DNA from 2 places in the Streptomyces sp. NPDC054887 genome. Region 2 is predicted to be linked to the other one. Evidence: riboswitches for the same ligand, from Rfam matches in the RefSeq annotation. Region 2 holds a riboswitch; the other holds the start of a gene.
What was found. Region 2 has a riboswitch for S-adenosylmethionine ahead of thrC (threonine synthase). Riboswitches for the same ligand answer to the same signal wherever they lie in the genome.

Region 1 (3,244 bases), on a different contig from region 2:
CTGTTCCCGTTCCTCTTCTTCCTGCCGCTGCGCTTCCCCGCCTGGATCGTGCTGATCTTCTGGTTCGCGCTCCAGTGGGTGGCGGCGCAGCGCGCCGGGTCGGGGCCCGGGGTGGCCTACCTGGCGCACGTGGCGGGGTTCTGCGCGGGCTTCCTCTACGCCTGGGGGCGCGGTCGGCGTACGGATAGAGTGAGGACCCCAGCGCCGGCCACCGAGGGAGAAAGCCAACCGTGATCACCGCGATCGTGCTCATCAAGACCAGCGTGGACCGGATCCCCGAGATCGCCGAGTCGATCGCCGCGCTGGACAGCGTCAGCGAGGTCTTCTCGGTCACCGGGACGTACGACCTGATCGCCATGGTCCGCGTGGCGAAGCACGACGACCTGGCGGACGTCATCCCCGGCCGGATCAGCAAGATCCCGGGCGTCGAGGGCACCGACACGCACGTCGCCTTCCGCACGTACTCGCAGCACGACCTGGAAGCGGCCTTCGCGATCGGCCTCGACGCGTAGCAGCCCGGCCTCGACGCGTAGCGGCCGGCCGCGGCGGCGCGTGCGCACCGGCGCGGCCGGGCGGGCCGGCCGACGGGCCCGAGGGCCCGGGGCGGTCAGACCGCCGGAACGCAGCGGCCTTCCTCGGTGCGGTAGTTCCACTTCGCACCGTCCCTGACCAGCTCCTTGACCGCGCCGACGAACCGCTCGACGTGCTCGTCGGGCGTGCCGGCGCCGAAGCTCACGCGGATCGCGTTCAGCGACCGCTCACCCGGCTCCGCCTCCGGGGCGCCGCACTCGCCCGGATCCTGCGGGTCGCTGCCGAGCAGCGTGCGGACCAGCGGGTGCGCGCAGAACAGGCCGTCCCGTACGCCGATGCCGTACTCGGCGGAGAGCGCCGCGGCGAAGTGCGAGCTGTTCCAGCCGTCGACGACGAACGAGATGACGCCGACGCGGGGCGCGTCGTCCCCGAACAGGGAGAGCACCCGGACGGCGCCCACCTCGGCCAGCCCTTCGCGCACCTTGGCCACCAGCCGCTGCTCGCGCTCGACCAGGGAGTCGAAGCCGGCCTCGGTGAGCGCCTTGCAGGCGGAGGCGATCGCGTAGACGCCGATGACGTTGGGCGATCCCGCCTCGTGGCGGGCGGCCGTGGTGTGCCACTCGACGTCCACGCCGCCGTCCGCGCGGCGGGCGACCTTGCGCGAGGCGCCGCCGCCCGCGAGGTACGGTTCGGCGCTCCGCAGCCAGTCGGCACGGCCCGCGAGCACGCCGGAGCCGAACGGGGCGTACAGCTTGTGCCCGGAGAAGGCCACCCAGTCGACGTCCAGCTCGGCGATGTCCAGCGGGTGGTGCGGCGCGAGCTGCGCGGCGTCCAGCACGATGCGCGCGCCGTGGGCGTGCGCGGCGGCGGCGAGTTCCTTCACCGGCCACAGCTCGCCGGTGACGTTGGAGGCGCCGGTGACGCACACCAGGGCGGGGCCGTACGGATCGCGGTCGGCCAGTGCGCGCTCCAGCGTCTCGACCGCCTGGGCCGGAGTGCGGGGCGCGTTCAGGAAGTTGACCCGGGCGTCGCGCCAGGGCAGCAGCGACGCGTGGTGCTCGGTCTCGAAGACGAACACCTGGCAGTCGGCGGGCAGGGCGGCGGCCAGCAGGTTCAGCGAGTCGGTGGTGGAGCGGGTGAAGACGACCTGGTCGTCGTCGCGGCAGCCGAGGAACTCGGCGACGGTGGCGCGGCTGTTCTCGAAGAGGTCCGTCGACAGCTGCGAGAGGTAGCCGGCGCCGCGGTGCACGCTGCCGTAGTACGGCGCGTACGCCGCCACGTCGTCCCACACGCGCTGGAGGGCCGGGGCGCTGGCGGCGTAGTCGAGGGCGGCGTAGGTGACCTCGCCGCCGGTCACGAGCGGCACACGGACATCGTGGCCGAGAACGGGCAGAGGTGCACAAACAGCGCGGTCGGCGGCAGCGGTGGAGACAGACATGGCGAACTCCCGTGTGGGGCAGGCGAATTCACTGCGCCGGCGAGAACGCGGCAGCGCAGGTGAAGAGAAAAGGGTGTGCGGAAGTGGGGCTTCGAGCCCTATCGCATTCGCTTGCTCACGAGACTGCTCCCTTGAGGACCAGGACCCCAGGGTGTGCAGGGGTCCGCGCTTGCCGTGGACCTTTCTGTCCACGACCTGGTCTTCACCCGGGGCACCCCGCCACGGACGGAGGGTTGCCGGACAGCAAGCCGGGGCCAAAACGCTGTCACTCATGACCTGTCAAGCATCTTGCCACAAGATCGGGACGACGCAAGGCGCGGTCCGCCTCTTGAGACCCGTAAAGGGGCCGGGGACCGCGCCTCGCCTCGACGGGAACCGCGCTCAGGCGTTGCTGGCCGCCACCCAGCGCTCCAGCGCCGCGCGGGCCGCCCCCGAGTCGATCGACTCGGCTGCCCGGGCGATCCCGGCCGCGAGCTGATCGTTCAGCGACGCGTCGGACGGATCGAGGGCGACCAGCGCCGCCGCCGTGTTCAGCAGCACCGCGTCCCGCACCGGACCGGTCTCACCGGCCAGCAGCCGCCGGGCGACGTCCGCGTTGTACGACGCGTCCGCGCCGCGCAGCGCCTCGACGGGCACGATGTCCAGGCCCACGTCGCGCGGGTCGAAGGGCTGCTCCGCCACCGCTCCGTCCCGTACGGTCCACACCCGCGAGGTCGCCGTCGTGGTGAGCTCGTCGAGGCCGTCGTCACCGCGGAAGACGAGCGCGGAGTTCCCCCGTTCGGCGAGCACGCCGGCCACGATGGGGGCCATCCGGGCGTCGGCGACACCGACCGCCTGGGCCTTCACCCGCGCGGGGTTCGTCAGCGGGCCGAGGATGTTGAACGTCGTCTGCGCGCCCAGCTCCTTGCGCGCCTTGGCGGCGTACCGCAGGGCGGGGTGGAACTTGACGGCGAAGCAGAAGGTGATGCCCGCCTCCTCGGCCACCTCGGCGACACGCCGGGGCGTCAGCTCCAGGTTGACGCCGAGCTTCTCCAGGACGTCGGAGGCGCCGCTCGCCGACGAGGCGGCCCGGTTGCCGTGCTTGACGACCTTCGCGCCGGTGCCCGCGACGACGATGGCCGACATCGTGGAGATGTTGACCGTCTTGGCCAGGTCGCCGCCGGTGCCGACGATGTCGACCGTACGGCCCGGCACCTCGATGGTGTTGGCGTGGGCGTACATCGCCCGGACCAGACCGGTGACCTCGCCGACCGTCTCCCCCTTGGCCCGCAGCGC
Region 2 (3,244 bases):
CGCGTCGCGTACTCCGCGATCTCGCACATCGGCGGCCGCTCCTCCGTGTCGACCGGGTGCGTCCGCGGTACGAAGCCGACCCCGTCCGCGCCCCGCTCGAACTGTGTCAGCGCCGGCCGCACGATGTTGCCGCGCGAGAGGCGGAGCTGGGCCGTCCGGTAGATCGTGGCGGCCATCCGCCCGAGCGCCTGCCCGTCCTGGTGGCGGTGCTTGCGCACCCCGACGTCGACCTGGGCCAGTGCGTCGAGGCCGACCGTGTGGAGGGAGTCGACGAGGAGGCCCAGTTCCACTCCGTAACCGACCGGGAAGGGCAGGCGTTCGAGCAGCGAGCGGCGTACGGCGTACTCGCCACCCAGCGGCTGGACGAACCCGGCCAGCTGCGGCCAGTGCAGGTTGAGGATGGGACGCGCGACCAGCTCGGTGACCCGACCGCCCTGACCTGTGGCTTCGCCCAGCGGCCGGTCGTACATCGCCTTGACGAAGTGCACGTCGGGGTCGGTCAGCAGCGGCCCGACGATGCCGGACACGAAGGAGGCGGAGAAGTCCTTCAGGTCCGAGTCGATGAAGCACACGATGTCACCGTCGGTGACGAAGAGCGACCGCCACAGCACCTCGCCCTTGCCGGGCAGTGCCGGTATTCGGGTGAGTACGGCGTCGCGGTGGACGACCCGCGCGCCCGCCGCGGTCGCCACCTGGGCCGTCCGGTCCTTGGAGCCGGAGTCCAGTACGACGAGTTCGTCGACCAGCGGGACGGCCTCCATCAGTTCGTGGCGTATCGCCGCGACGATGTCGCCGACGGTCTCCTCCTCGTCCAGGGCGGGCAGCACCACGCTCACGGTGTGCCCGCGTCGCGTCTTGGCCGCCAGCAGCAGGTCCAGCGGCCGGTCTGCGGTCGACCAGGACCGCAGGTCAAGCCAGCGCTCCACCTCTTCCAGCACGGCCTTCTCCCTCGTCCGGCGAGCCTGGCGCGGCTCGTCCTGTGATCCATCTCGCGGTGCGGACGACTGTCTCAACCGTCCGGGGGTTCGGTTACAGTCTTGAACAACGCGGAGGACCCTCGCATCTCGGGGGGCCCGCGGGACAAACGCGCCGGGTCCAGATCCGGCGCCACAGCGCTCATCCAGAGGGACTGAGGGAACGGCCCGTTGAAGTCCCGGCAACCATTCCGCCGACCGCGAGGTAACGGTGGGGACGGTGCCAATTCCGTCTCACGGCGAAACGCGCCGTGGGGAAGATGAGGAGAAAGGGCCTCGCCACCATGGCTGTGCAGTCTGCTGAAGCCGATGCAAGCACCACGAATTCCCTGCCCGTCGACCTGGGCCCCGCCACCGCGCTTTCCTGCCGCGAGTGCGGAGAACGATTCGAACTCGGTCCCATCTTCGCGTGTTCTTCCTGTTTCGGCCCGCTCGAAGTCGCCTACGAGCTGCCGCTCGGTGACCCGGAGCGCCTGCGCAAGCAGATCGAGGCCGGACCGGACAACATCTGGCGGTACGCGCCCCTGCTGCCCGTGCCCGCCGACGTGGCCGGCAAGCCGAGTCTGAACCCGGGCTTCACCAAGCTCGTCAAGGCCGACAACCTGGCCCGCGAGCTGGGCGTCACCGGTGCTCTGTACGTGAAGGACGACTCCGGCAACCCGACGCACTCCTTCAAGGACCGTGTCGTCGCGATCGCCGTCGAGGCCGCCCGCGCGTTCGGCTTCACGACGCTCTCCTGCTCCTCCACCGGCAACCTCGCCGGCGCGGTCGGCGCCGCCGCCGCGCGGGCCGGTTTCCGCTCGTGCGTGTTCATCCCGCACGACCTGGAGCAGGGCAAGGTCGTCATGGCCTCCGTCTACGGCGGCGAGCTGGTCGGCATCGAGGGCAACTACGACGACGTCAACCGCTTCTGCTCGGAGCTCATCGGCGACCCGCTGGGCGAGGGCTGGGGCTTCGTCAACGTCAACCTGCGCCCGTACTACGGCGAGGGCTCCAAGACCCTGGCGTACGAGATCTGCGAGCAGCTCGGCTGGCGGCTGCCGGACCAGCTCGTCATCCCGATCGCCTCGGGCTCGCAGCTCACGAAGATCGACAAGGGTCTGAAGGAGCTCATCGCCCTGGGGCTGGTCGAGGACAAGCCGTACAAGATCTTCGGCGCCCAGGCCGAGGGCTGCTCGCCGGTGTCGACGGCCTTCAAGGCCGGGCACGACGTCGTACGGCCGCAGAAGCCGAACACGATCGCCAAGTCCCTCGCGATCGGCAACCCGGCCGACGGCCCGTACGTGCTGGACATCGCCCGGCGCACGGGCGGCGCGGTCGAGGACGTCAACGACGAGCAGGTCGTGGACTCCATCAAGCTGCTGGCCGAGACGGAGGGCATCTTCGCGGAGACCGCGGGCGGCGTGACCGTCGGCGTGACGAAGAAGCTCATCGAGGCCGGCCTGCTGGACCCGACCCTCACCACCGTCGTGCTCAACACGGGCGACGGCCTGAAGACCCTTGAGGCGGTGGCCCCGACGACGGGCCAGTCCGCCGTCATCCGCCCCAACCTGGACTCTTTCCGAGAGGCTGGCCTCGCATGAGTGTCAACGTCCGCATCCCGACCATCCTTCGTACGTACACGGACGGCAAGGCCGAGGTCGCGGCCGAGGGGGCGACCCTCGCCGACGTCATCGCCGACCTGGAGAAGAACCACGCCGGCATCGCGGCCCGTGTGCTGGACGACCAGGGCAAGCTGCGCCGCTTCGTGAACGTGTACGTCAACGACGACGACGTGCGCTTCGAGCAGGGTCTGGAGACCGCCACGCCCGACGGCGCCGGCGTTTCGATCATTCCGGCCGTCGCCGGAGGCTGATTTCGGTCGTGTGAGTGGCTGATATTGCCCCGCACGCCTCTCCGCACGTTCATTGCCCCCTCCGCCACAGAAAGCGGAGGGGGCAATTCTGCATGGTTGAGCGCGGTACAGTTGGGGAAGCCCCCTCCGCCGCCTGTGCCGGACGCATATGAGAATGCGGCCCCGCGCGGTGAGAAGCAGTCAAAGTACCGGACCGAATTGCCCGCCCATGTGCGACTTGTCCGGACCGACTTGCCCGGGAAACCTGAGAATTATTCGCTTTCGCGCGTTCCCCCATGCCCAGATTTCTCGTCGGATTGACCTGTTGCAGAGGGCAGTTGGGCAGATACATTCAGCGGCGGTCGACGCGTTCCGGCGCACGCCCTCTCCTGTCGGAGGGCGGAGGAGTCTGACCCAGGGCCCGCGAAGTGCGGTC

Region 1: it holds a riboswitch for S-adenosylmethionine, as region 2 does, so the genes downstream of both, ACWGH0_RS27550 (aminotransferase class V-fold PLP-dependent enzyme) here and thrC (threonine synthase) in region 2, are expected to answer to the same signal.

The regions. Positions count from the first base shown of each region.
Region 1 is NZ_JBSGYQ010000061.1:14,401-17,644, reverse strand. Features, by position in the region: gene ACWGH0_RS27560 (rhomboid family intramembrane serine protease) at 1-234, shown strand, start outside; gene ACWGH0_RS27555 (Lrp/AsnC family transcriptional regulator) at 231-512, shown strand; gene ACWGH0_RS27550 (aminotransferase class V-fold PLP-dependent enzyme) at 608-1,969, opposite strand; SAM riboswitch class IV at 2,130-2,246, opposite strand; gene trpD (anthranilate phosphoribosyltransferase) at 2,351-3,244, opposite strand, start outside.
Region 2 is NZ_JBSGYQ010000009.1:89,946-93,189, reverse strand. Features, by position in the region: gene ACWGH0_RS07555 (glucosyl-3-phosphoglycerate synthase) at 1-938, opposite strand, end outside; SAM riboswitch class I at 1,114-1,241, shown strand; gene thrC (threonine synthase) at 1,259-2,557, shown strand; gene ACWGH0_RS07545 (MoaD/ThiS family protein) at 2,554-2,829, shown strand.